DNA from 3 places in the Kutzneria chonburiensis genome. Region 2 is predicted to be linked to each of the others. Evidence: riboswitches for the same ligand, from Rfam matches in the RefSeq annotation. Region 2 holds a riboswitch; each other region holds the start of a gene.

Region 1 (3,453 bases), 5.2 Mb from region 2:
GCGGCGCAGGGCCGGCGGGATGCCGTCGGCGGTGTCCGCGTCCAGACCGTCCACATCGGACACCGTGACGCCGAAGGCCTGCCACACCAGGGAAAGGTGCTGGCGCGTGGTCGTCTCGTCGCAGGCGATGCCGACGTGGTTCTCATCGACGAGCCGCAGGTTCACCCCGAGCTCGCGGGCCTTGGCCACGACAGCGGCGGCCGTGCCGGACACCTCGGCCAGCACGGTGTCGAACAGCTCGCCGTGCACCACGTTGACGCCGCCCTCGGCCAGGCCGGCGGCCAGCACGGTGGCCATCCGGTGCGCCCGGGTGGCGATGGCCTTGAGGCCGTCGGGGCCGTGGTAGACGGCGTACATGGAGGCGATCACCGCCAGCAGCACCTGCGCGGTGCAGATGTTGCTGGTCGCCTTCTCGCGGCGGATGTGCTGCTCACGGGTCTGAAGCGCCAGCCGGTAGGCCCGGTTGCCGTCGGCGTCCTCGCTCACGCCGACCAGACGGCCGGGCAGCTGCCGCTCGAAGCCCTTGCGCACGGCCATGTAGCCGGCGTGCGGGCCACCGAAGCCCATCGGCACGCCGAACCGCTGCGTCGTGCCGACCACGACGTCCGCGCCGATCTCGCCCGGGGCACGCAGCAGCGTCAGGGCCAGCAGGTCGGCCGCGACGACCGCGGAGGCGCCGGCCGCGTGGATCTCGGCGATCACGGACTCGTGGTCGCGGATCACGCCCGAGGCGCCCGGGTAGGACAGCAACGCGCCGAAGAAGTCGCCGCCGAGGCCGAGGCCCTCGATGCCCTGGGACAGGTCGGCCACCACGATCTCGATGTCCAGCGGCTCGGCCCTGGTCTCGATCACCGCGATGGTCTGCGGCAGCGTGTCCGCGTCCACGACGAACTTGTTCGACTTCGACTTGCCGGCCCGGCGGACCAGGGTCATCGCCTCGGCCGCGGCGGTCGACTCGTCCAGCATCGAGGCGTTGGCCACCGGCAGGCCGGTCAGGTCGCCGACCATGGTCTGGAAGTTGAGCAGGGCCTCGAGGCGGCCCTGGGAGATCTCCGGCTGGTACGGCGTGTAGGCGGTGTACCAGGCCGGGCTCTCCAGCACGTTGCGCAGGATGACGCCCGGGGTGACCGTGCCGTAGTAGCCGAGGCCGATCATCTGGGTCATCGGCCGGTTGCGGTCGGCCAGCGCGCGCAGCTCGGCCAGCGCCTCGACCTCGGTGGCCGGGGCCGGCAGGCTCAGCGCCAGCGCGTCGCTGCGGATGGCCGACGGCACGGCCCGCTGGGCCAGCTCCTCCAGTGAGCCGACGCCGATCACGTCCAGGATCTTGCCCAGCTCGGCGGCACGGGGACCGACGTGGCGGTCGGCGAACGGCGTGCCGTGCTCGAGCGCGGCCAAGGGAATGCGGTCAGTCGTCATGCGTCGAGCCTCCGGGGGCAAGCGGGCGCGGGCCGTTGCCCTCCCCTCTGTCCCCGCCCGTGACGGGCACCTGAGAGCTTCACCCATGCTGCGTCTTGTGGACGCGGCGCGGGCTTGCACCGTCGGCGGGGCGCTTGCGCGCCCACTTTCCAGAGGCGTCTGTCCCGTACGGTCCTTGGGCCTGAGAGGTTCCGGGGAGGATTTGCTCCTTCGGCGCCGGACCTCGCGGCCCGGACTCTCCCGCACGGGATGTGCGACTACGGGCGTGAGTTTACCCCGGCCGGGTTACGAGCCCCAGAGCTGAGCACGGCGTGTCATCTCGATCACGTCCGGTGCCGGCTCAGCCGGTGCGGCGGGCCCGCCTGCGGCTGGTCAGCTCGTCGTCCTCCTGCGGCTCCAGCACCAGTCCGTCGGCCCGCTCGGCCTGGAACTCGTGGATGGTGCCGCTGATCTCCCGCATCGCCCCGCTGACCGCGATGCCGAACACGCCCTGGCCGCCTTGCAGCAGGTCGACGACCTCTTCCGGCGAAGTGCACTCGTAGACCGTGGTGCCGTCGCTGAACAGCGTGATCTTGGCCAGGTCGGCCACGCCGCGACGGCGCAGGTGGTCCACCGCGACCCGGATGTTCTGCAGCGAGACACCGGTGTCCAGCAGGCGTTTTACCACCTTGAGCACCAGCAGGTCCTTGAACGAGTACAGCCGCTGGCTGCCGGACCCGTGCGCGCTGCGGATCGACGGCGCGACCAGCTCCGTGCGGGCCCAGTAGTCCAGCTGCCGGTAGGTGATGCCGGCGATCTGGCACGCGGCCGGCCCGCGGTAGCCGACGAGCTCGTCCGGCACCGACGCGTCCGGGAACAGGGCACCCTGTTCACCGGCGCCGGACCTGGCGGGCGCACCCTCGACCACGACAGCCTCCCCTCGACCGGCCTGACGACCGGCGACCGGAACCGACGGTCCTCCGTCCGGGGAACCGCCGGTCACAAGGTCGCAACGATGGGGGTTCACACCGTCACGACCAACTCCCCTCTGACGGTAAGTCCGCCCATGGGACGGGTCAACGCGACGCGCGGGGCGGCGAAACCGTCATGTGGAGGTGGTCGTCACGGTGACGACTGCGTGTCACTGAACCGATGACAGCGTTGACAGTGGGTGGCTACCTGGGTGAGATCTGCACGTGCAGGATGTCGACGGGCAGATTCGGGAACCCGTCGCCGGTGTTGTTCTGGTCGTCCTCGCCGCCGGCCGCGATCTTGCGCAGCACGTCCTGACCGCCCGTGACTCGCCCGAACGGGGTGTAGTTCGGCGACAGCTTGGTGTCCTCGGTGCAGAAGAAGAACTGGGAGCCGTTGGTGCTCGGGCCGGCGTTGGCCATGGCGACCGTGCCGGCCGGGTAGGTGGCGCCGGTGAGGTTCTCGTCCGGGAACGAGTAGCCCGGGCCGCCGCTGCCGGTGCCCGTCGGGTCGCCGCACTGGAGCACGAAGATGCGCTGCGTGACGAGCCGGTGACAGTGCGTCAGATCGTAGTAGTGGTGCTCGGACAGGAACCGGAACGAGTTGGTCGTGCAGGGCGCCTTGTCGGTCAGCGCCTGGAAGGTGATCAGGCCCTGGTCGGTGACCAGCCGGGCGGTGTACGGCTGGGCCGCCTTGGCCGGGTCGAAGGTGGGCAGGCCCTTGAATCTGTCGGCCGGCACCGCCTTGGTGTAGACGCAGGCCGGATCGGCGGCTTGGGCGACGGCCGGCGCCTTGGGCTTGGCCGGCACGTCGAGGGTGTTGACTTGGGGGCGGCGCTGGCCGAGACGATCCCGGACAGGCACAGCACGGCGGCGGACGCGGCGATCGCGAAGACCCGACTGGAGATCATCCCCGAGACCCTAGAGGCTGGCCCGTGACCCCGCCGCCTACGAAAGTCGGTGGTGGCCGAACGGCCACAAGGCAAAGGGCCGTTCCGTCACACGGAACGGCCCTTCACCAAGTCATGTTTACTGTTCCGCCCCACGGAAGTCCTCGGGGGACACGGAATCCAGGAACTCGCGGAAC
Region 2 (3,453 bases):
ACTGTTCGACCTCGCCGTCCGACTCGTCGTCCGCCGCCGCGTCCAGCACCGCCCTGAGCAGCCAGACCAGCTGCGCCCAGGCCGCTTCCTGCCGTACTTCGACGATCGCTATCTCTGCTTGGCCGGCCGCGTCGAGCACCTCTTTGTCACCGGCTTGCGGCTGCTTCAGCAGCACCCCCGCCGCGCCCTTCGAGTGCTTGATCAGGTCCACCGCGTCTTTGCGGCCGCCGACCGCCACCCCCAGCACGAGATCCCCCGCCGCGATCACGTTCCGCCGCCCCGGCTCCGCGATCACCACGTCCGTCACGCTCTGCGGCGCCGCCGCCGCGTGCACGGCGCGCAGCATCGTCGGCCCCACCCGGTCGACGACACCCTGCACGGTCACCATCGCGCCATCGTCTCACCGGGGCCGCCATCGGCAACCGCGCTCAGACCGTCAGGACCTCGGTGATGCCCCGGGCGCTCAGATACTCCGGTGTCGTCTCCATCACCACCGCCAGCCGTCGGCCCTCCTTGGCGTGCCGCATCCAGGCCTCGAAGAACGCCCCGCCCGGGCCCGAGGAGCTCCGCTTGCCGTCGAAGAACAGCGCCGTCGTGCGCTCCACCGGCTTCGGCAACTCTGCGTGCACGGCGTTGGCCACGGCCTTGGCCAGCGGCTTCGCGTTGCCGTCCGCGTCGAACAGGCCCAGGCCGTACTCCAGCTCCGGGTAGTCGATGAACCTGCGGTTCACGTCGTGCGAGCACCACCAGGTGAGGCCCCAGACGTTCTTGCAGGTAGCGACGTTGCCAATCGTTTGCTCCGCGTACTCCACGGCGTGCTCCACCGGGATGTGCGGGGCCGGCGCGCCCACCTCCTGCACCCAGATCACCCGGTCGGGCGTGCCGTAGGCACGGGCCAGCTCGGTGCCGTACTCGGCCAGGTGATGGATCTCCGTCGACTGCGGACCGTAACGACGGGCCGCGTTCAGCGTGAACACCCAGGGGTGGACCGTGGTCATGGCGCCCTTGGTCGCGCTGGCCAGCGGGGTGAACGGGTGATCATCGACGTACCAGGCGTCGTCGAAGGCCGAATGGCAGTGCGGATGGTCCGGGTCGGCCTCGTCGACCGTGGCCAGCAGCTGGTCCAGCCAGAAATCCACCTCGGCCGGCGTGCACGGGTTGTGGGCCACGAGATTGTTCATCTCGTTGCCCAGCGTCATGCCCAGGAAGTTCGGCTCCGGGCGCAGCGCCGTCGCCAGCGTGCGCAGCAGCAGCGCCTGGCCCTCGAGTACGTCGGGATCGGTGAAGACGTTGCGGTGGTGCCAGGTCTGGGTCCAGGAGGGGTAGAAGTCGAAGCTCGACAGGTGGCCCTGGATGCCGTCCACCGTGACGTCCAGGCCCGCGTCGGCGGCGAGCCGGACCATGTCCAGCAGCTGCTCCACCGCCTTCTCCCGGACCACGCCGCGGTTGGGCTGGAAGACCGACCAGATCGGGAAGATCCGCACGTGGTCGAGGCCGAGGCCGGCCAGCTGGTCCAGGTCGCGGCGGATCGAGTCCGGCTCGAAGTCCAGCCAGGTGTGCCACCAGTGCTTGCTCGGCGTGTAGTTCGCCCCGAACCTCATCAGCCGCTCCCCGGTTCGTTTACAGTGAGAGCCAACAATTCCACACAGGCCGCGTGCCTTCGGCACACAGCCCGGTCGGGAGAGCCCTCGGATTTCTCGGGGCGCCGAAGGAGCAAGCCTCCCCGCACACTCTCAGGCAACCAGACCGGCCGGGCGAGGCAACTCTGGAAAGCAGCGTGCGCGGTCGTGCATGCCACCCACGGTGCAAGCCGTCGCGGTCGTGACGGCGAAGCTCTCAGGTCCCATGACAGAGGGGGAGCCTTCCGCCTGCTTCTCCCATGCCCTGGAGTCCGTGATGGCCATCAGCGTTTTCGATCTCTTCTCGGTGGGGATCGGTCCCTCGAGCTCGCACACCGTCGGGCCGATGCGCGCCGCCTCGATGTTCGTCTCCCGCCTCCGGGCCGGTGGGGTGTTCGACTCGGTCGCCCGGGTGCACGTCGAGCTCTTCGGCTCCCTCGGCGCGACGGGTCATGGTCACGGCAGCCCCAAGGCCGTCATGCTCGGTCTTGAGGGTTCCCAGCCCGAGCTCTGCGACCCCACCGACGCCGACGACCGCGTGGCCGGCATCCGCGCGTCGTCCCGGCTGGTGTTGGGTGGTTCCCGGGAGATCGAGTTCGTCGAGGACACCGACCTCGTCATGCACCGTCGCAAGCAGCTTCCCTTGCACCCCAACGGCATGAGCTTCGCCGCTGTTGATGCCGACGGTGCTTCGCTCGACTCCGCCGTCTACTACTCGGTGGGCGGCGGCTTCATCGTCGACGAGACCGCCACCGGGACCGACCGGATCAAGCAGGACTCCACCCCGTTGCCCCATCCTTTCCTTTCGGGCGACGAACTCCTCGCCCGTACAAGGGAATCCGGGCTCTCCATCAGCGATGTCATGCTGTCGAACGAGCAGTCCTGGCGTTCCGAGGCCGAGGTTCGCTCGGGTCTGCTGCACATCTGGCACGTCATGCAGGAGTGCGTCGAGCGGGGCTGCACCGTCGAGGGCACCCTGCCCGGCGGTCTCAAGGTCCGTCGCCGGGCCGCTGACCTTCGCCGGACCCTCGCCGCCGAGCACTTCGCCACCGATCCCCTTCGGGTCATGGATTGGGTCACCCTCTTCGCCCTCGCCGTCAACGAGGAGAACGCCGCCGGCGGTCGCGTCGTCACCGCCCCCACCAACGGCGCCGCCGGCATCGTCCCCGCCGTGCTGCACTACTACTCCCGCTTCGTCCCCGGCGCTTCCGACGACGGCGTCGTGCGTTTCCTCCTCACCGCCGGCGCCATCGGCGTCTTGTTCAAGGAGAACGCCTCCATCTCCGGCGCCGAGGTCGGTTGCCAGGGCGAGGTCGGCTCCGCCTGCTCCATGGCCGCCGCCGGTCTCGCCGAGGTGCTCGGCGGCACTCCCGAGCAGGTCGAGAACGCCGCCGAGATCGCCATGGAGCACAACCTCGGGCTCACCTGCGACCCCATCGGCGGCCTCGTGCAGATCCCGTGCATCGAGCGCAACGCCCTCGCCTCCATCAAGGCCATCACCGCCGCCCGCATGGCCTTGCGCGGCGACGGCGCCCACTTCGTCTCCCTCGACAAGGTCATCAAGACCATGCGCGACACCGGCCGTGACATGAAGGACAAGTACAAGGAGACGGCCCGCGGCGGCCTCGCGGTCAACGTCATCGAGTGCTGAGCAACGGGGATGCCGGGGCAGGGCCGCGGGCGAGCGGAGCATGTGACAGACCGCAGTCGACCTGATGGTCGCCCCGGCCCGCGGCGGACCGAATTTGTCAGGGGTAGTCGCTACCGTCGGCTCCGTGGTCGATCTGAACATGCCCGATGGTCTTAGCGACGACGAACGGGTTCAGTGGCTCCG
Region 3 (3,453 bases), 300 kb from region 2:
CGCGTCGACCGCGGCCTCGTCCACCCGGTCGTCGCCGGACCAGCCGCCGTCAACGAACGTGAACGGCAGCGCGGCCGGCCACCGCGCCGGCGTCACGCCACGGACTGCGACAGGATCATGACCGCCCGTCACCAATGCGTCGACCAACATACGGTGATGGACGGCCGTCACCGGAACGTGTAGATGGACAACCGCGAAGGCGACCGCACGGGCCACGTCGGCACAGCGGCCCTCGGCCAGCCAGTGGCGGGCGGCGGTCATGAGCTCGTCGGACAGGTGGCCGGCGCAGGCGGCGAGCACCTCGGCAAGTTCGGGCAATCGTGCCCGTTCGGCGCTGGTCCGGGAGAGCGTGGCGGCGGCATCCTCGACGACCAACAGGCTCCTCCTGCTCGCGCGGGGGACTGCGGCCAGCCTACTGGAGACGATCCAGGGTCAACCAAGAACTTGCCAGGCCGAGGGGCCAGGAGTGTGCCCGAACGCGACGTTCCGGTGCCCGTTCTTACCTTGTCGCGATCGCCCGATCGGGTGGACTTCGAGAAAACCGCAGGTCAGGACTTTCTCTACGACATGGAGGCGTCGTGAAGATCCTCTGAAGAAGGTCGTTGCACAGTGTGTTCCTGGGGGTACACAGCGGAGGAGGACACACCATGGACAGAGTGTGGGTAGCCGTACATGCGGGCGATCCGATCACCCTGGCCGGGGCGATCAGCTGCCTGCGGGCGCGGGCCGAGCTCCAGGTGGTTCCGGAGCGCAGACTGTCCGAGGCTCAGGTGTTCGTGGTGTGCGCCGACGCGGTCAACGCCGATGTGATGGGGTTGCTGCGGCGGACCGCCGAGTCGACGCCCGTGAAGATCGTGCTCGTCACCGACCGGTTCCACGACGCCGACCTGTTGGCGGCCGTGGAATGTGGCGTCGTCGCGGTGCTGCCGAAGGCGGCGGCCAGCGGTGAGCGTCTGGTGCACGCCGTGCTGGCGGCCAAGCGGGGCATGGGGGACATGCCGCCCACGCTGCTCGGCTCGCTGCTCGCGCAGGTGGAGCGGCTGCACAAGGAGGTGCTGCGGCCCAACGGCCTCACCGCCTCCGGGCTCGCCCCGCGCGAGATCGACGTGCTGCGGCTGATGGCCGAGGGCTGGGACACCGCCCAGATCGCCACCAAGCTCTCCTACTCGGAGCGCACCGTGAAGAACGTGGTCTACGCGGTGATGAACCGCCTCGGCCTGCGCAACCGCCCGCACGCGGTGGCGTACGCCATGCGGTCGGGTGTGATCTGAAGGGGTAAGACGCTTGAATCTTGACCGTGCCGGCCACCTCCAAATACGGTGGCCGGCACAAGTACATTCTCGCTGTTCAACACCGTGCGGGAGAGTCCTGTCGATCTCGGGCAGGCGCCGAAGGAGCAAATCCTCCCCGGAATCTCTCAGGCACCCCTACCGCTCGGGACAGGCGACTCTGAAAAGCAGGCGTGCCCATCGCGCCTCGCCCAAGGGGAAAGCCGGCTCGCCGGTGAAACTCTCAGGCTTATGACAGAGGGGGAGGCTCACTCCACCACACGAGGGGTCTCCTGATGGGCACCGACATCCGCCGCACGCCACTGCACGACGTGCACGAGCGCCTCGGCGCCAAGTTCACCGACTTCGCCGGCTGGCAGATGCCGCTGCGCTACACCGGTGACGTGGCCGAGCACACCGCCGTGCGCACCGGCGCCGGCCTGTTCGATCTCACGCACATGGGCGAGATCCTGCTGTCCGGTCCGCAGGCCGGGCAGGCCCTCGACTACGCCCTTGTCGGCAACGCCTCGGCGATCGGCGTCGGCCGCGCCCGCTACACCATGATCTGCGACGACAGCGGCGGCATCCTGGACGACCTGATCGTCTACCGGACCGGCGAGCAGGACTACCTGGTGGTGGCCAACGCCAGCAACGCCGCCCTGGTGGCCGGCGAGCTGATCGACCGGGCCGAGGACTTCGACACCGAGGTCCGCGACGCCTCCACCGAGTACGCGCTGATCGCCCTACAGGGCCCGCGCTCGGTGGGGCTGTTGGCCCCGCTCACGCCGACCGACCTGTCGACCGTGAAGTACTACGCCTCCTACCCCACGACCGTGGCCGGCCGCCCGGCGCTGCTGGCCCGTACGGGCTACACCGGCGAGGACGGCTTCGAGCTGTTCGTGGCCCCGGACGACGCCGAGGCGGTGTGGGCCGCGGTGGCCGGCGCCGGCGACGTCCTCCCGTGTGGACTGTCGTGCCGTGACTCGCTGCGCCTCGAGGCCGGCATGCCGCTCTACGGCAACGAGCTGAGCACCGACCTCACTCCGTACGCCGCGGGCCTCGGCCGTGTGGTCAAGCTGGACAAGCCCTCCGACTTCGTCGGCCGCGCCGCGCTGCAGAAGGCGTCGGCCGAGACGCCGGCCCGCAAGCTGGTCGGCCTGGTCTCCGAAGGCCGTCGCGCGCCTAGGCACGGGTACCCGGTGGTGGATCCGGCCGACGGTGCGAGGATCGGCGAGATCACCAGCGGCGCGCCGTCGCCGACGCTGGGCCACGCGATCGCCATGGCCTACGTCGACGCCGACCGCGCCGTGCCCGGTTCCGCGCTCGCCGTCGACATCCGGGGCACGATCACCCCGGTCGACGTCGTCGAGCTGCCCTTCTACCGTCGTTCTTCCTGAGAGGCCCGAGATGAGCACCATCCCCGACCACCTTCGGTACAGCGCGGAGCACGAGTGGGTGGCGGTCTCCGACGGGATCGCCCGCATCGGCATCACCGAGTACGCCGCCGAGCAGCTCGGTGACATCGTCTACGCCGAGCTGCCCAGCGAGGGCGACTCCGTCACGGCCGGCGAGCCCTGCGGCGAGCTGGAGTCCACCAAGTCGGTCAGCGACCTGTTCTCGCCGGTCAGCGGCGAGGTCGTGGCGGTGAACGACGCGGTCAAGGACAGCCCCGAGACGGTCAACTCGGACCCGTACGGCGAGGGCTGGCTGTTCACCGTTCGCGTGGACGGCGACCCCGACGACCTGCTGGACTCCGACGCCTACGCCGCCCTGATCAAGGAGGGCGAGTGACGCCGGTCGAGCTCACGGCGTCACTGCACGAGCTGGACCCGGAGGTCGCCGCGGCGGTCGACGCCGAGCTGGGCCGGCAGCGGCACACGCTCGAGATGATCGCCTCGGAGAACTTCGCGCCGCTGGCCGTGCTTGAGGCGCAGGGCTCCGTGCTGACCAACAAGTACGCCGAGGGCTATCCGGGCCGTCGCTACTACGGCGGCTGCGAGCACGTGGACGTGATCGAGCAGCTGGCCATCGACCGGGTCAAGGCGCTGTTCGGCGCGGAGCACGCCAACGTGCAGCCGCACTCGGGCGCGCAGGCCAACGCGGCGGCCATGATGGCGCTGCTCAGCCCGGGCGACACCATCCTCGGCCTCGACCTGGCCCACGGCGGGCACCTGACGCACGGCAT

What was found. Region 2 has a riboswitch for glycine ahead of M3Q35_RS28615 (L-serine ammonia-lyase). Riboswitches for the same ligand answer to the same signal wherever they lie in the genome.
Region 1: another riboswitch for glycine. It lies ahead of gcvP (aminomethyl-transferring glycine dehydrogenase); the one in region 2 lies ahead of M3Q35_RS28615 (L-serine ammonia-lyase).
Region 3: another riboswitch for glycine. It lies ahead of gcvT (glycine cleavage system aminomethyltransferase GcvT); the one in region 2 lies ahead of M3Q35_RS28615 (L-serine ammonia-lyase).

Annotation. Positions count from the first base shown of each region.
Region 1 covers NZ_CP097263.1:1,049,770-1,053,222, reverse strand. Annotated here, with positions in the region: gene gcvP (aminomethyl-transferring glycine dehydrogenase) at 1-1,416, opposite strand, end outside; glycine riboswitch at 1,461-1,572, opposite strand; glycine riboswitch at 1,576-1,669, opposite strand; gene M3Q35_RS04965 (MerR family transcriptional regulator) at 1,757-2,323, opposite strand; gene M3Q35_RS04960 (peptidylprolyl isomerase) at 2,571-3,176, opposite strand; gene M3Q35_RS04955 (bifunctional nuclease family protein) at 3,396-3,453, opposite strand, start outside.
Region 2 covers NZ_CP097263.1:6,301,842-6,305,294, reverse strand. Annotated here, with positions in the region: partial or broken gene M3Q35_RS28625 (PucR family transcriptional regulator) at 1-388, opposite strand, end outside; gene M3Q35_RS28620 (glycoside hydrolase 5 family protein) at 429-1,601, opposite strand; glycine riboswitch at 1,668-1,759, shown strand; gene M3Q35_RS28615 (L-serine ammonia-lyase) at 1,897-3,270, shown strand; gene M3Q35_RS28610 (hypothetical protein) at 3,395-3,453, shown strand, end outside.
Region 3 covers NZ_CP097263.1:6,605,048-6,608,500, forward strand. Annotated here, with positions in the region: gene M3Q35_RS30135 (hypothetical protein) at 1-375, opposite strand, end outside; gene M3Q35_RS30140 (helix-turn-helix transcriptional regulator) at 648-1,271, shown strand; glycine riboswitch at 1,349-1,443, shown strand; glycine riboswitch at 1,445-1,534, shown strand; gene gcvT (glycine cleavage system aminomethyltransferase GcvT) at 1,565-2,665, shown strand; gene gcvH (glycine cleavage system protein GcvH) at 2,676-3,059, shown strand; gene glyA (serine hydroxymethyltransferase) at 3,056-3,453, shown strand, end outside.